DNA from 2 places in the Paenibacillus sp. FSL R10-2736 genome. Region 2 is predicted to be linked to the other one. Evidence: riboswitches for the same ligand, from Rfam matches in the RefSeq annotation. Region 2 holds a riboswitch; the other holds the start of a gene.

Region 1 (7,842 bases), 360 kb from region 2:
ATATAAGAATGTATAGGCTTCGCGCTATATATTATCCTTCTATTTCTCGCTGAAACGGTACCGTCCATACAAGGACGGCAAAGCCGTTTCCACTTGCGTTCGAAGTTTAAATTATAATCCCAGGAGGGTACTATGCATCATCAATTACGTATTTTTTCCGGTTCGTCGAATCCGAAGCTGGCCGCTGATATTGCGGAGCGCCTTGGCGCACCGCTGGGCCTGATTAAGCTGACACGTTTCAAGAGCGGCGAGATTTATGTGCATTATGAAGAGAGCATCCGGAACTGCGACGTATTTTTGGTGCAATCCCTGGCTCATCCGATTAACGAGCTGTTTGTAGAATTGCTGGTCATGATCGACGCTGCCAAACGCGCATCGGCAAGAACAGTGAATATTATCGTTCCTTATTACGGGTATGCCCGGCAGGAGCGCAAATCTGCGCCGCGTGAGCCGATCTCGGCCAAAATGGTTGCCGATGTGCTGACCACTGCAGGAGCTACCCGCGTGATAACTATTGACCTGCATGCAGCGGCTATCCAGGGATTCTTCAACATTCCCGTGGATCATCTGACTGCGCTTGATCTGATCAGCGGCTATTTGAAGATCAAAGGCCTCTCCGATCTGGTAGTCGTATCACCCGACGCGGGCCGCGCCTCCATGGCTGAGAAGCTGGCCAGCCGGCTGGACTCTCCGTTTGCCATCATGATCAAGAAACGTCCGGCTCATAACGAATCGGTGATTACCCATGTCATCGGAGACGTTGAGGGAAGAACGCCGATTATTATTGAGGATCTTATTGATACGGGGACCACGATCGTCAATGTGGTAGAAGGGCTGAAGGAGCGCGGGGCCCGGAACAGCATCGTCTGTGCCACGCACGGGCTGTTCTCCGGAGATGCGCTGGAGCGGATGGATCATCCCAATATCGACGAAATTGTCGTCACGGATTCTATTGCGCTGCCGGATGAGCATTCCAGCAGATTCTCGGTGCTCTCTGTTGCACCTATGCTGGCAGAAGCCACACGTATTATCATCGAAGGCGGTTCCATAGACAAGCTATTTAGAGACGCGGGGATATAGTCCCTGCGTTTCTTTTTTACAGTTATGCTGCAGCAGCAACTTTTCAAGCGTTTACCTCCCCTTAACTCTCCTCCCAGGTTGAGAATCTCACTACCACATGTGGTATACTGTGTGAAGAAGACAGCCAAGTCCATAAATGGAAACGAAAAGAACACTTAAGACAGGGAGTATGGGTATATATTTGATGCCGCTCTCCTATTTTTCGTTAGGCTAGGGAAGCTTACAAAGGGAGGTGCCTTGCTTCCATGATTGAGAAAACTTCAGAGAATGATACGGACAGCGGTAATGTGATTCCGGTCACTCTGGATGCCAATTTTTTCTTTGAAAGAGCCGTACGGTCGCTTGACCGCTTTCAATATGATAAGGCATTAAAGAATTTTCGCAAAGCTGTTGAATATGAGCCGGATAATCCGGTGAATCATTGCAACATGGCGGGTATATTATCTGAGATGGGTAATTACACAGCATCTAATGAGATTCTGACCCATGTACTGGAGAAGATTGATCCCGCAATGACCGAATGTCATTTCTATATGGCTAATAATTACGCCAATATGGAAAGCTTTGAAGAGGCGGAGCGTTCGCTGGTCACGTATCTGGAGGAGGATGCCAGCGGCGAGTTCATGGCCGAATCCGAAGAGCTGATGGAGCTGCTGCAATATGAGCTGAACCGTCCTGCTCCGCTTGTGCGGATCCGCAGCCGTGAGGGTGTGGTCGAGCATGACCGGGCCCGCAGTCTGCTGGAGGAGGGCAAGTTTCCCCAGGCCGTAGAGCTGCTGGAAGAGATTATTGCGACCTCGCCGGACTTTCTGGCTGCGCATAATAACCTGGCCCTCGCTTATTTCTATATGGGCCGGTTTGCCAAAGCGAAGGAATGCCTGAACGAGGTGCTGAAGCAGGACCCCGGTAATCTGCATGCGCTCTGCAATATGGCGATCTTCCTGCAGTATGCAGGTGACAAGGAGCAGTTGGATTCTCTGCTGGGCATGCTTGAAGCCACTGTGCCTTTTCATCAGGAGCATGTATTCAAAATGGCCACGACGATGGGCATCCTGGGCAGACATACTGCAGCATACAGCCACTTCCGGCGTCTGCTGAAGGATGAAGAGGTCGCCGGAGACGCCGGCCTGTATCATTACTGCGCAGCAGCGGCCAGCAACAGCGGCCTCTACACTGAAGCGCTGCGCTGCTGGAGACAGGCTGCGAAGCTGGACCCTGAGTCTGCCGTGCCGGCATTCTTCCTGTCCCAGCTCCAGCAAGCCCGGGGAGAAGACAGACCTATGCCTGCTGTCAGCTATAATTACCAATTGCCTTTCCAGGAGCAGCTTAAGCAGTGGAAGGGGAATACAGGCAAGTTCACCGAAGAAGTACGGAACAATCCGCTGCTGCGCGCCTCGTTCTTCTGGGCGCTGCGCTACGGCGATTCCTCCACGAAGCTGCAGGTGACCGAAGCCCTGCGCTGGATTGAGGATGAGGAGATGTCCGAGGTACTGCGCGGAGTTCTGGAGCATCAGCCGCTCCAGGAGGACCGGCTGCAGGAGGCGGCGCTGTTCAGCCTGCAGCGGCTGATTGGAGAGAATCTGGAAGAAGCTGCAGCTCCTGAGGAAGAGCCGTTGCAAGCGGCCTCCAGCCCCAAGGGCCCGGCTGAATGGAAGGAAGACTGGCAGCGGATTATCGATCATACGGTGGCCATGATGGACCGGAGATATGATGCTGTGCAGAAGAAGGATGCAGAGTTTATCTGGAAGCAGTTCATCGGCAGCCTGTATCCGGATGTACCGTTATTCCGCAATGACGGCGGCTGGTGTGCGGCACTGGAGTATCTGACTGCCAGGCTGCACGGGCGTCCGGTCACCTTCCGCGAGGCGGCACAGCGTTACGGCGTCTCGGTCTCCATGGTAAGCCGCTATGCACGGCGGATCGACAGTGAATGCGATACCCAGGGCATGCTGCCGGGAACGGACGGCTTGTCGCCGTCCACCAACAATATTTGAACCCTTTTGTTCAAATATGAGAATTTATATGTTTCACACGATAACTTATCCTTATATTTCTCGCTGAAACGGTACCGTCCTAATAAAAGGACGATAAAGCCGTTTCCACTTGTAAATACAAACCTACTTGTAAGGAGGCCAATGTAATGTACAAAACGATTGTAATCGGAACAGGCCCGGCCGGGCTGACTGCCGCGATTTATCTGGCGCGCGCGAACCTGAGCCCGCTCGTAATTGAAGGCTTGCAGCCGGGAGGACAGCTGACAACGACGACAGAAGTGGAGAACTTTCCAGGCTTCCCTGAAGGGATTCTGGGTCCTGATCTGATGGACAACATGCGTAAGCAGGCCGAACGCTTCGGCGCTGAATTCAAGAATGGCTGGGTGGAGTCGGTTGACTTCTCTCAGCGTCCGTTCAAGGTGACTGTAGACGGAATGGGTGTACTGGAAGCGGAGTCGGTCATTATTTCGACCGGCGCCTCCGCCAGATACCTGGGTATCCCGGGTGAGCAGGAGAATGTAGGACGCGGGGTCAGCACCTGTGCGACCTGTGACGGATTCTTTTTCCGAAACAAAAAGATTGTCGTGGTCGGCGGCGGCGATTCCGCGATGGAGGAAGCCAGCTTCCTGACCCGCTTTGCTTCCAGCGTAACGCTGGTTCACCGCCGTCCGGAGCTGCGTGCTTCGAAGATCATGCAGGACCGCGCACGCGACAACAGCAAGGTGTCATGGGCACTGAACCGCACGCCGCTTGAGGTAACCGTCGGCGATACCGGAGTTAAGGGCATCACCGTCCTTAACAATGAGACGGGACTTACCGAGCTGGTGGAAGCGGATGGTGTATTTGTCGCTATCGGACATACACCGAATACCGCTTTCTTAGGCGGGCAGATTAACACCGATGCCAATGGCTATATAGTGGTTAACCCGGGCACCACAGAGACGAATATTCCCGGCGTATTCGCTTGCGGCGACGTGCAGGATACGCGTTACCGTCAAGCCATATCGGCAGCCGGAACCGGCTGTATGGCCGCCATGGATGCCGAGAAGTTCCTGGAAGGCACGATGGTGCATGACTGGAGCGAATCGCTCGATAAATAACCGGAGAAGGTTCTTGTTATTTACGGGTTTACAAAAAAATCCTATACCAGTAGAATGTATTTAATTAGATAAGATACCCACTAGGGGAGCCTGAATAGGCTGAGACGGGAAAAGTGAATTTCCGGACCCTTGAACCTGATCTGGATCATACCAGCGTAGGAAAGTGGAGTCGGACCTTTTTTTGAATACAGTCTTATTGGGCTGTTCCTTTGATAAAGCCGCTCCAGGTGGAGCGGCTTTTTGACTTGCAAGAATTCATATACCTTGTGCTATACATGATTCTTCGGCTCAGTCTGCTGCGTGAAATCTTATCTGATTGGCTTATAGAGCGAAGAGGAGGAGATTAGAATGCCAGAAATGATGAAGAACGAAGAGGTGGACCTTTCCCGATTTCCTGCAAGCCGCAAAGTGTATGTAGAGGGCTCGCGCCCGGATATTCAGGTTCCGATGCGGGAGATCAGCCTCAGCAGAACCGAGGGCGTTGCCGGGGAAGAGGAGAACGAACCGCTGCGTGTCTATGACACAAGCGGAATTTACACCGATGCTGCGCAAGAGGCTGACATTCGGAGGGGGCTGCCGCCGCACCGTTTATGCTGGATTGCGGAGCGTGGCGATTCGGAGGAATACACCGGAAGAGCTGTGCAGCCGGAGGATAATGGAATCCGCAGGGGCGGGCCGCCCGCAGAGGCTTATCCAGGGCTGCAGCGGAGTCCCCTGCGGGCACATGCGGGCCGCAATGTTACCCAGCTGCATTATGCGCGGCAAGGGATCATTACTTCGGAAATGGAGTATATCGCGATCCGCGAGAATACCCGGCCGGAATTCGTAAGGGATGAGGTAGCCGCCGGACGGGCCATTATTCCGGCCAACATCAATCATCCCGAGAGCGAGCCGATGATTATTGGCCGTAACTTCCTGGTTAAGATCAATGCGAACATCGGAAATTCTGCGGTGTCTTCTTCTATTGAAGAGGAAGTGGAGAAGATGCGGTGGGCAACCCGCTGGGGGGCCGACACCATCATGGACCTCTCCACCGGCTCCAAGATTCATACCACCCGTGAATGGATTATACGCAATTCTCCTGTGCCTGTCGGCACGGTGCCCTTATACCAGGCGCTCGAAAAGGTGAACGGCATAGCCGAGGATTTAACCTGGGAGCTCTATCGCGACACGCTGATTGAGCAGGCGGAGCAGGGGGTCGATTACTTTACCATTCATGCCGGGGTGCTACAGCGCTATATTCCGCTGACTGCCGGAAGAATGACGGGAATCGTATCACGGGGCGGCTCGATTATGGCCGCATGGTGCCTTGCCCATCAGCAGGAGAACTTTCTGTACACACACTTCGAAGCTATATGTGAGATTATGAAGACGTATGATGTGGCCTTCTCTCTGGGGGACGGACTTCGTCCGGGTTCTATTGCAGATGCCAATGACGAAGCTCAATTCGCTGAGCTGGAGACGCTGGGAGAGCTGACAGCGCTGGCCTGGAAGCACGATGTTCAGGTAATGGTTGAGGGTCCGGGGCATGTGCCGATGCACAAGATTAAGGAGAATATGGACAAGCAGCTCGAGATTTGCCGGGAAGCCCCTTTTTACACCCTGGGTCCGCTCACTACCGATATTGCACCCGGTTATGATCATATCACTTCAGCCATCGGGGCGGCGATGATCGGCTGGCTCGGGACGGCTATGCTGTGTTACGTTACACCCAAGGAGCATTTAGGTCTGCCTAACAAGAATGACGTGCGCGAGGGAGTCATTACCTACAAGATCGCTGCACATGCCGCAGACCTCGCCAAGGGGCATCCGGGTGCACAGGACAGGGATAATGCGCTGTCCAAGGCGCGGTTCGAGTTTCGCTGGCGAGACCAGTTCCATCTCTCTCTGGACCCGGAAAGGGCGCTGGAGTATCATGATGAGACGCTTCCTGCGGAGGGGGCGAAGCAAGCTCATTTCTGCTCTATGTGCGGTCCTAAATTCTGCAGCATGCGGATTTCGCATGATATCCGTAATTCCTACAGATTGAGCAGGTCGCTGTAAAAAGGCAAGTCTCCTATAGCTATTTCCCTGCTGTCCCATGCTGTAAAAGGCGTGAGGGCAGCTTTTCTTATGCGCGAATAGCACAAGATTCATTCTCCCTATTATGTGAAACCATGCACAAGCGTTGGCGTAAATAGCATTATCCAAGTATAGGGAGTGAATCGAATGAGGAACAAAGACTGGCTCAAGGAAAGCGAACGTTTCAATGAAGCGGCTGAATACTATGATATGTACCGGCCGAGCTATCCCTCCGCGCTTATTGAGCGGGTAATAGGAGAAGCCTCTCTGACTAAGGAGTCCAGAATTCTTGAGATCGGTGCCGGGAGCGGTAAAGCCTCCGAATTATTCCTGGACCGCGGGTATGAGCTGCTATGTATTGAACCGGGCCCACAACTGGCGGAATTGGGAAGACAGAAGCATAGGGATAAAAACGTGCGATTTGTAACCTCCAGATTCGAGCACTGGTCTGGGCCGGAGAAGGATTTCGACCTGATCTTCTCCGCTCAAGCCTTTCATTGGGTGCCGCAGCCGGAAGGTTACAAGAAATGTGGGCGGCTGCTGAAGCCGGGAGGGCGGCTCGCGCTCTTTTGGAATTTTTATCTGCAGGGAGACAGTGAGATGGAGCAAGAGATTGCCGAGGTCTGTGCGGAGTATGAGGTATTCTGGTTTAATAAGCGGGATGTAATTGAACAGAGAGTGGAGCGAACTGTAGCAGAGCTGTCCGGCAGCGGAAATTTCAGAGCCCCGGAGGTCTACCGGTATCCTTGGGACAGCAGGGATGACGCGGATAGCTTCATTAATTTCCTGCGGACCTGCAACGGGTTCATCGGGCTGAAGGAAGCGGAGCAGATTGAATTAAGCGCCAGGTTACATAAGCTGATCGGCCGGAATGGCGGCACCCTGCAAAGGAATTTTATATGTACGCTTTTCATAGCCGAAGCCTTGAATTCTGTGAATTCTTAACATACATAGCTGTCCCTATGCTGTAACAGGCGTACGGGCAGCTTTTTCCTTAAAAGCTAATATGTTGTGGGGTAATTTTATACTTAGTGACTGCAATCACAATTTACCCCCCTGCCCTATGCTAAGCTGTTGCTGAGAAGAATTCTCAATTGTGAGGTGTGCAGATCTTGAGCAAAGTGTTGAAGCTAGATGAGTCTATATTGGAGCTGGTAACCAGGCACCCGGAAGCCGTAGATATTATGGCCGGTCTGGGTTTCCATGATATAACGAAGCCTGGAATGCTGCAGACGGCAGGCAGGTTCATGACATTATCCAAGGGCATGAAATTAAAGAGAATAGAGCTGGAAACCGTTCGGCTGGCCTTTGCGCAGCACGGCTTCGAGATTATTGAATAGAAGGAGAGAATATAATGAGCGAACTGATTAATAACCGTGAAGTGGATGTACCGGAGCAGACGCGCCGCCAGGCTATGCTGAAGGAGATCATCAAGGAGCTGCATGCGGGTAAAAGTGTAGAGGAAGTGAAGGCGCGTTTTGCCGAAGCGGTAGGCGATGTGACTGTAGCTGAGATATCTGCCATGGAGCATTCCCTGATGACCGAAGAGGGTATTCCGGTAGAGGAAGTGCAGCGCCTATGCTCCGTGCATACGGCCATCTTCAAAG
Region 2 (7,842 bases):
CCGAGAGACCCGAACCCACACTGCATACTGCATTACTGCAATTCATTTTCCCCTTCTCCATCAAGGCCGGGCAGGACAAAGAGCTGATCGGGCGTCTGCAGCAGGGCGGGTTTACGCGTTTTTTTCTTGATAACAAGGATCTTGAGCATGCTTATTACGGGGAGGGCTACTGCGTGTCCCATGAGAAAATGGAGCGCAGCTACCTGCCGTTTGCCGCTCATGTCCTCTTTCCGCGTGAGAAGGATGCTGATTCCTTCCGCCGCTTTTCCCGGGTGAACAATCTGCAGTGCCAGCTTGAAATGCCGTTTCAATCCGTGAATTTCCGCGTGCTGTCCACGGATGTGTTCCTGTGCCCGTTTGAGCTGGGCTTCCTGACTGTACGAGTAGCCATAGAGGAGGAGCACCTCACCTACAGCACTGCGCTGGAATTCGCTGACCGCTTCCGTACGCTGGAGGATGTGTCTTATCAGGATAAACAGACTTATATCCATTGTCATAAGAAGTCTTTCGGTCAGGTGGAGGATTTCGTGTTCAAGAATCTGGTTGCCGGGCTGGAGCCGTTTCTCGACCCTGCGGAGATCGATGGCGCGTATTTCGAGACTTTGCCTTTTTTCGTGGACGAACGGATGCTGGTCCAGGCTTTCTACGGCTTCAACCGCGGGGAAGAATCGGATGAGATCAGTATCGAGCTGCGCTACCGTGCCTCCCAGCTGGATGGGCTGAATATGGAGGGTAAACCTTATACCAGTGCCAGCGATCCCGAATATATCGAACAGTATACCTCTGAGCATTGCTACAGCCGTTGGGGGCCGGACACCTATTATATGACCAATGAGCAGACCTTCTGCTGCCTGAGCCGGGCCGAAACTGACATCGCCACCCAGCTGATTAATCAGATGTACGGGGAGTATTATTACGGGCTGCTGCTGAGTATTTTTCATAAAATCGTGCTGTTGAAGCTGGCCAATCTGCATTCCCGCCTGCGCATCAACCACGATTATGACGAGATCGAGAATCTGATCTTCCTGATTAATAAGTTCTCGGCCAAATTCTACTTTCTGGAGCTGATTTCGCAGTCGCAGGGACGGGAGATCTTCTTCCAGCTGCGCAAGGTTTACGGCAATGACGCCCTGTTCGATGAAGTGAAGATGACCTTGAATGACCTGTTCCAGTATCAGGATAAATTCCAGGCCAAACGCCGGGATACGCTGCTGATGGTCCTGACTGTATTTACGGTAATAAGCGGGATTTACGGGATGAATCAGGTCATTGAGGATTTGAAGGCACCGATCAATTGGAGCAAAATGCTGGAGTACTCTGCGTTTGAGTACCTGGCGCTGTTCCTCACCTTCTCCGGGATCGCAGTCAGTCTGGGCCTGACGCTACGGGAGGCGTGGAACGGAATACGCAGCCGCCGTAAGAAGCGGTTCTATGATAAGGATTGAGGGGCTGCCGGTGACGGCGGCTTTTTTTATTATTCACTTCACAATTCTTCTGAGTGATCTTGCCGCCGGCATGCGTAGTAATACATATACGACTTCTTAGTAGGTTACTCATGAAAAGAAATGCCGGAGGTTCCTATGACGCGTAATGATCATGACAGCCTGGACTGGCCCGGCCGGTTCAGAACTAAAGATAAGCAAGCTCTCGCGGATGCCATCGACTTCTACGGACCCGATGTGCACAGACTGGTCCAGCGTATTCTGGCCGGCTGCGGGAGTGCAGAGGATGCCGAGGAATGTGTCAGCGATGTGTTTCTGGCGGCCTGGATCAATATCGGACGTTACGACCCGTCACGCGCTTCCTTCCGCACCTGGATATTCCTGCTCGCAAAATACAAGGCGCTGGATCTGAGGCGTAAATTGCAGCCGGGACTTGGCAGGACGCTGAACGAAGCAGCACTGAACATGCAGAGCGGGACCAACACCGAACAGGAATTTCTACAACGTGAGGCAACGGGGGAATTGCTCCGCTATATCGGGCAGCTCCGTGAACCGGACCGCAGCCTGTTTCTGCGCAGGTATTACCTATACGAGAGTCTGGATGAACTGGCTGCGGCCTTTGGCTTCAGTAAAAAAGCTGTCGAGAGCCGTCTGTACCGCTGCCGGACAATGCTGAAGCAGGCTATACATCTGACTGGCGAAGATGGAAAGGGGGAACTCGGGTCATGGTAAAGGATATGAACAGCGGCGAGAAAAGCATATTTGATCAGCTCGATCTTCTGGAATTCAGCGAGGCTGAACTTGCACTGGACGGATTACTGTCGGAGCCTGAGTCCAGCCCGGTACCCGGGTCTAAAGAAGAGATTGCTTCGCTTGAGCGGATCAAGAGCCGTACCCTCGACCTTATTCAGACTGAACCGGCGCCTGAACTGCCTGCTGCTGTCCGCAAGCCGCGGCGGCGGGCAGCTATTGGAGCGGCGGCGGCCGCGATCCTTATGGCCGCAGGCCTGCTGGCGTTCTCCCCTGACGCCCAGGCAGGTCTAAAGCATGCCCTTAGCTTCCTGCCCGGCTTCGGCACTGTTCTGGAGAGCAGCCCGGGCAGTCAGCTTTATGTTCTGGAGAAGCCCTACACAGTTACCGCAGGCAAGGGAGAGCTGACAGTCAATGCCGTACTTCTGCAGGAGAACAGCGGGACCATTACGCTGCGGGGACAGCAGACTCCCGTCATTACTGAATTTCAGGCAGACATCGGAGGGGACCGTTATACCTTTACTTCCAATATGCGGTCTTCTGCATCCGGAGACTGGTATGCAAGCTACAGCACTGCACTTCCCGGAAATTTGGAGCTTGAAACCGCTGAACCGGTTACTTTGTATATCCATGGAGCAGCAGTCGGGCCACTGGTGCTTCAAGCACCGGTGACCGCCGATGATCTGCAGCATTTAGGCGCAAGCGATGTGCACCAGGAAGTGCGGATTACGGCTTTTCCGGTTCGTCTGGATGACGGACTTGTCCGCGTTGAATTAGTTCCGGCCCTTCCAGATTCGTTCTCCGCCGTCCATTCTTATTCACTGGAGCCGCTGGTATCCTGGAATGGCCTGTATGTCGAGAATGCAGAGGGAGTCAAAGCGAAGGTTGAACCTCCTTCAACCATGGTCTACCCGTCGGAGTTCTCGTTCCGGGAATTGGCATCAGCTGAAGAACAGTCTTACAGGGTCGTCATCCCTTACATCGAAATAGCGGAACGGAAGGCACTCTCCCGGGAGGTCGTTCTGCCGCTGCCCGCCAGCGGGGAGAGTGCGCCTCTCCACATTACCGCTGAGATCGCCGGTTACCCGGTAGAATTCACCCGCATTGAGCGCAGCAGCGGGACGGCTGTCAGCGTTGATGTGGATATGAATTTTGATCCCGAAGCGGCAAAGTCACTGACGCATTTCTTCATCCGCTACCCGGGTTCTGGGGACAAATATTCATACGGCTGGCAGGATACCGAGACATTCCCAAGAATCTTGAAGACTCTTCTTCTGGATGCAGAGCCCGGCGCGGATACGCTGCGTTTTAGAATGTCGGAGCCTCAATTCCTGCTCAAAGGCCCCTGGATTCTGCCGCTAAAGCTCGAAGATTAGAACGGGGAGGCTGGACAACCAGGAAGCTGGCGTCTATAATACACCGTAAGAACATAGCAATACCCGTGAACTTCATAGAACCAGGGGTGCTGGAATTGGCCGGCTGAGATTGTATCCCACAAGATACTGACCCTTATACCTGATCTGGATAATGCCAGCGTAGGAATCTTCATTCAACCCCGAGCCCCTTCATGGGCCTGAAGTTGAACTCACCTTGCGCAAGTAACTGGCGTCCCGGTCTCCGGGGCGCTTTTTGGTATGGGTTACTCTGAATTTTGGAAGACTAGGGATTGCTGGAAGGAGAGAGAAGAGAAATGGGAGTCAAAAAAGTTTTACCGCTGCTGCTCAGCTCTATGCTTGTGCTCGTGATGGCCGGATGCGGCAACGGGAACGTCAACCCGGGCAGCAATGCCGGAGGCAGTACACCTGCCGCCGGGAATAGCACCGCTGCACCTGAAGCAACCGCAGCCGCCAGTACCGCCGACGCGCCTAAAGAGCTGACTCAGGTTAAGATTGCGCTGGACTGGACGCCGAACACGAATCACACCGGCCTGTATACCGCCAAGGAGCTGGGATATTACGCTGAGGAAGGTCTTGACGTGGAGATCGTGCAGCCGGGTGCAGCCGGATCTGACACCATGGTTACTTCCGGTGAAGCACAGTTTGGCATCAGTGCACAGGAGGCGCTCACCCTGGCCCGTCTGCAGGATGTGCCGCTCGTCTCCATCGCCGCTATCATTCAGCATAATACCTCCGGCTTTGCCGCTCCGAAGGACCGCAACATTAAGACGCCGAAAGACTTTGAAGGCAAAACCTACGGAGGCTGGGGCTCTCCTGCGGAAGAAGCAGCCATGAAAGCCATTATGGACCCCGATGGCGGAGACGTCTCCAAAGTTAAATTGGTGAACATCGGTGAAGCTGACTTCTTCACTGCGGTGAAACGCGATATCGACTTCGCCTGGATCTTCTACGCCTGGACCGGGATCGAAGCCGAGCTGCGCGGCGAGCCGCTGGATATGCTGTACCTGAAGGATTATGCGCCGCAGCTGGATTACTACACACCGGTGCTGACCACCAGTGAGAAGGAAATCGCCGAGCATCCGGAAGTGGTGAAGGCTTTCCTCAAAGCTACGTCGAAAGGTTACCAATACGCGATCGATCATCCGGAAGAAGCGGCCACGGTCCTGTCTGATGCCGTGCCTGATCTTGATCCCGAGCTGGTGCTGGCCAGCCAGAAATGGCTCAGCCCGAAATACAAGGACGATGCCGCCCGCTGGGGGGAGCAGAAGCTTGAAATCTGGCAGAATTATGCCGAGTGGATGTACGGCCTGAAGCTGCTGGACAAACCGCTCGATGCCGCAAGTACATTTACGAATGAATTTTTGCCGGAAGGCCCATAACACCGAGTGGAATAGTACTGACACTAACTTACATGAGAGGAATGAATAATAAATGGCTAATACACTGCTTAGCATTCAGGTAATTCCCAAGACTCCAAACAATGAGGATTCGATCCCTTACGTGGACACTGCGATTGAGGTAATTCAAAAGTCGGGGGTCAAGCATCAGGTGAATCCGCTTGATACTACCATGGAAGGCGAGCTCACGGAGCTGCTGGAAGTTGTACGTCAGATGCATGAGGCACTGATTGCCTCCGGCAGCCCGAGCGTGATCTCCCAGATCAAGATCGCCCATAATCCCAGCGGCATCAGCATGGACAAGCTGACGGAGAAATACCGGCCGTGAAAAGCACCTGGAGACAAATCTGGCCGCCCCTTGTGGCGGTCATCTTTTTTCTGGGCGCATGGCAAATTGCGGTATCGGTGTTCCATATCCCGGCCTGGCAGCTGCCGAGCCCGTCCGATATCGCGCGTGAATCACGCGGCAACGCCTCCGGGATCTGGGCGCATACGGCCGCAACGCTGCGGCTGACCCTGATCGGCTTCCCGGTCGGCACCGGCATCGGCCTCATTGTGGCTCTGCTGCTCCATCTGCTGCCCTGGCTCAAAAGAGCGCTCTACCCGCTGCTGATCCTCAGCCAGAATGTGCCTTCCATTGCCCTTGGACCGCTGCTGATTATCTGGTTCGGCTTCGGCCTGCTGCCCAAAATCGTCCTGATCACCCTCGTCTGCTTCTTCCCGGTTGCCGTAGCGGCCATGGGCGGGCTGGCGCAAAGCGACCGGGTAATGTTGAACTATATGAAAATGGCCGGCGCAAGCAACTGGCAGATCTTCACCAAGCTGGAGCTTCCCGGCTCCCTGCCCTCCCTGTTCTCAGGGCTCAAAATCTCCGCGACCTATGCCGTCATGGGCGCAGTGGTTGCCGAGTGGATTGGAGCGGACAAAGGGATCGGCTATTATATGCTGCTGCAGAAGGCCTCTTACCGCACGGACCGGATGTTCGTGGCCATTGTCATTATCGTGCTGCTGAGTCTGGTACTGTTCGCGCTGATTGCCCTGCTGGAGAAATGGCTCGTGCGCTGGAAACCGCGCAAGGAAGCTTAACACGCACAGGGTAACAATACACGCTATACTGAGCACGTTTGAGATAAAGCCTTAAGTACAAAAATTCTATATAGAAGGAGCTGACCGAAGTGTCTCCACTCACGAATACCGTACAGCTCAAGAAGGACGTCCCCGGCAGCAGCCTTGACGAGGCCAGAAGCACACCGCCTGCGCTTGAAGTCAGCAGCGTCTCCAAATCGTTCACGCACCGCCGCCGGGAGACGCCTGTGCTGGATCAGGTGTCGCTGACGGTAGAGCCGCAGGAATTCGTATCGATTGTCGGTCCTTCCGGCTGCGGCAAAAGCACCCTGTTCCATATTATCGGCGGCCTGACGCTGCCGGACGCCGGAACCGTCAGCATGGACGGCATCCCGGTTACCGGGCAGCGCGGCAAGATCAGCTATATGCCGCAGCAGCCCGCGCTGTTCCCGTGGCGCAGCACACTGGACAATGTCCTGCTCGGCGCCGAGCTGCAGGGCGCGCCGCAAGCGGAGGCGCGCGAAGCCGCGCGCCACTGGCTGGCCAAGGTCGGCCTGGGCGGATTCGAGCGCGCTTATCCGCATATGCTGTCCGGCGGCATGCAGCAGCGGGCCGCCTTCCTGCGGGCCATGCTCGCTCCGCAGGAGCTGATGCTGCTCGACGAGCCGTTCAGCGCGCTCGATGCGCTGACGCGCGAGCAGATGCAGCGCTGGCTGCTGGAGCTGTGGGAGGAGAACCGCCGCTCCGTGCTGTTCATCACCCACAACATCGAAGAAGCGCTGCTGCTCTCCAGCCGCATCTATGTCTTCTCCGGACGTCCCGGCTCCGTCCTGCATACCGTAGATGTGCCGTTCCCGCGTCCGCGCCGCGATGAAATCACCGATGCGCCGGAGTTCCTGCAGCTCAAGCGCCAGCTCTCGCTGTGGATGCGCGAGGAGCAGGCTAAGAGCCTCTGACGTGAGTCGCCGCTATTCGGCCCATATAAGCTGAACCTAGCTATTCACATTTTCCGATGACCTGCCGTTTGCGGTGGGGAGTCACATTTTCGTGGAGTTTGGGAGAAATCCTGCACTACACTAAATACAACATTCCCCTCCTTATCCCGGCCCCTGATCCAAGATTGTTGTACAAAAGGCAGCATTTCTCCTTCTCCAAGCGGCTTAGCGGGAGAATTGCTGTATTTCGTACAACAATTCTCCCAAACACCCTATTATAGGGGTACCAGAGTTGCATTACGTACAACATATTGCCTATTCAGCGTGAGTTTAAGATGCTCAATTGTCCCAGTGATTGCATTTGGTGCAACAGAATTCCCAATATTCTGAGATAAATCCCATTCTGCTGTATTTCGTACAACAGATTTCTGAATATTCGTCCAAAAACTCCATCTTTGCAGAGTTCTGCTGTACAAAGTACAACAGAACTGGCAGTAAATCCGGCTCCACCGTTCATCCAGGCCATCTACAATTTAACCCGTTACATCCAATGCCCCGGCCTACATCCAGCCCTTCTCCTCAGCCAGTCGCACCGCTTCAATCCGGCTCTTCACTTCCAGCTTGCCGAGAATCTCCGAGATGTAATTGCGGACGGTACCATAGGAGAGATGCAGTGCCGAGGCGATCTCCCCGGCACTCCGGCCCGCGCCGGCCAGCTTCAGAATCTCCCGCTCCCGTTCCGACAGCGGGTTCTCTTCCCGCAGGCTGCCGAAGACCAGCTCGGGGGACACCTCCCGGTGCCCGCCCATCACCCGGCGGATCGCCTCCGCCAGCTTGTCCACCGGCTCATCCTTCA

Evidence for each region. A riboswitch is a leader RNA that binds a small molecule or an ion and turns the genes downstream of it on or off. The one in region 2 is predicted to bind thiamine pyrophosphate.
Region 1: linked by a shared signal. The riboswitch ahead of thiC (phosphomethylpyrimidine synthase ThiC) and the one ahead of NSQ73_RS32430 (ABC transporter substrate-binding protein) in region 2 are both predicted to bind thiamine pyrophosphate.

What each region holds. Positions count from the first base shown of each region.
Region 1 covers NZ_JBBOBN010000002.1:634,149-641,990, forward strand. Annotated here, with positions in the region: gene hisJ (histidinol-phosphatase HisJ) at 1-6, shown strand, start outside; gene NSQ73_RS31000 (ribose-phosphate diphosphokinase) at 133-1,080, shown strand; gene NSQ73_RS31005 (tetratricopeptide repeat protein) at 1,326-3,074, shown strand; gene trxB (thioredoxin-disulfide reductase) at 3,221-4,174, shown strand; TPP riboswitch at 4,247-4,353, shown strand; gene thiC (phosphomethylpyrimidine synthase ThiC) at 4,523-6,217, shown strand; gene NSQ73_RS31020 (class I SAM-dependent methyltransferase) at 6,383-7,180, shown strand; gene NSQ73_RS31025 (DUF1858 domain-containing protein) at 7,348-7,575, shown strand; gene NSQ73_RS31030 (DUF438 domain-containing protein) at 7,590-7,842, shown strand, end outside.
Region 2 covers NZ_JBBOBN010000002.1:991,176-999,017, reverse strand. Annotated here, with positions in the region: gene NSQ73_RS32445 (hypothetical protein) at 1-1,445, shown strand, start outside; gene NSQ73_RS32440 (sigma-70 family RNA polymerase sigma factor) at 1,581-2,174, shown strand; gene NSQ73_RS32435 (hypothetical protein) at 2,168-3,568, shown strand; TPP riboswitch at 3,641-3,751, shown strand; gene NSQ73_RS32430 (ABC transporter substrate-binding protein) at 3,883-4,968, shown strand; gene NSQ73_RS32425 (thiamine-binding protein) at 5,021-5,314, shown strand; gene NSQ73_RS32420 (ABC transporter permease) at 5,311-6,072, shown strand; gene NSQ73_RS32415 (ABC transporter ATP-binding protein) at 6,162-7,007, shown strand; gene NSQ73_RS32410 (response regulator transcription factor) at 7,547-7,842, opposite strand, start outside.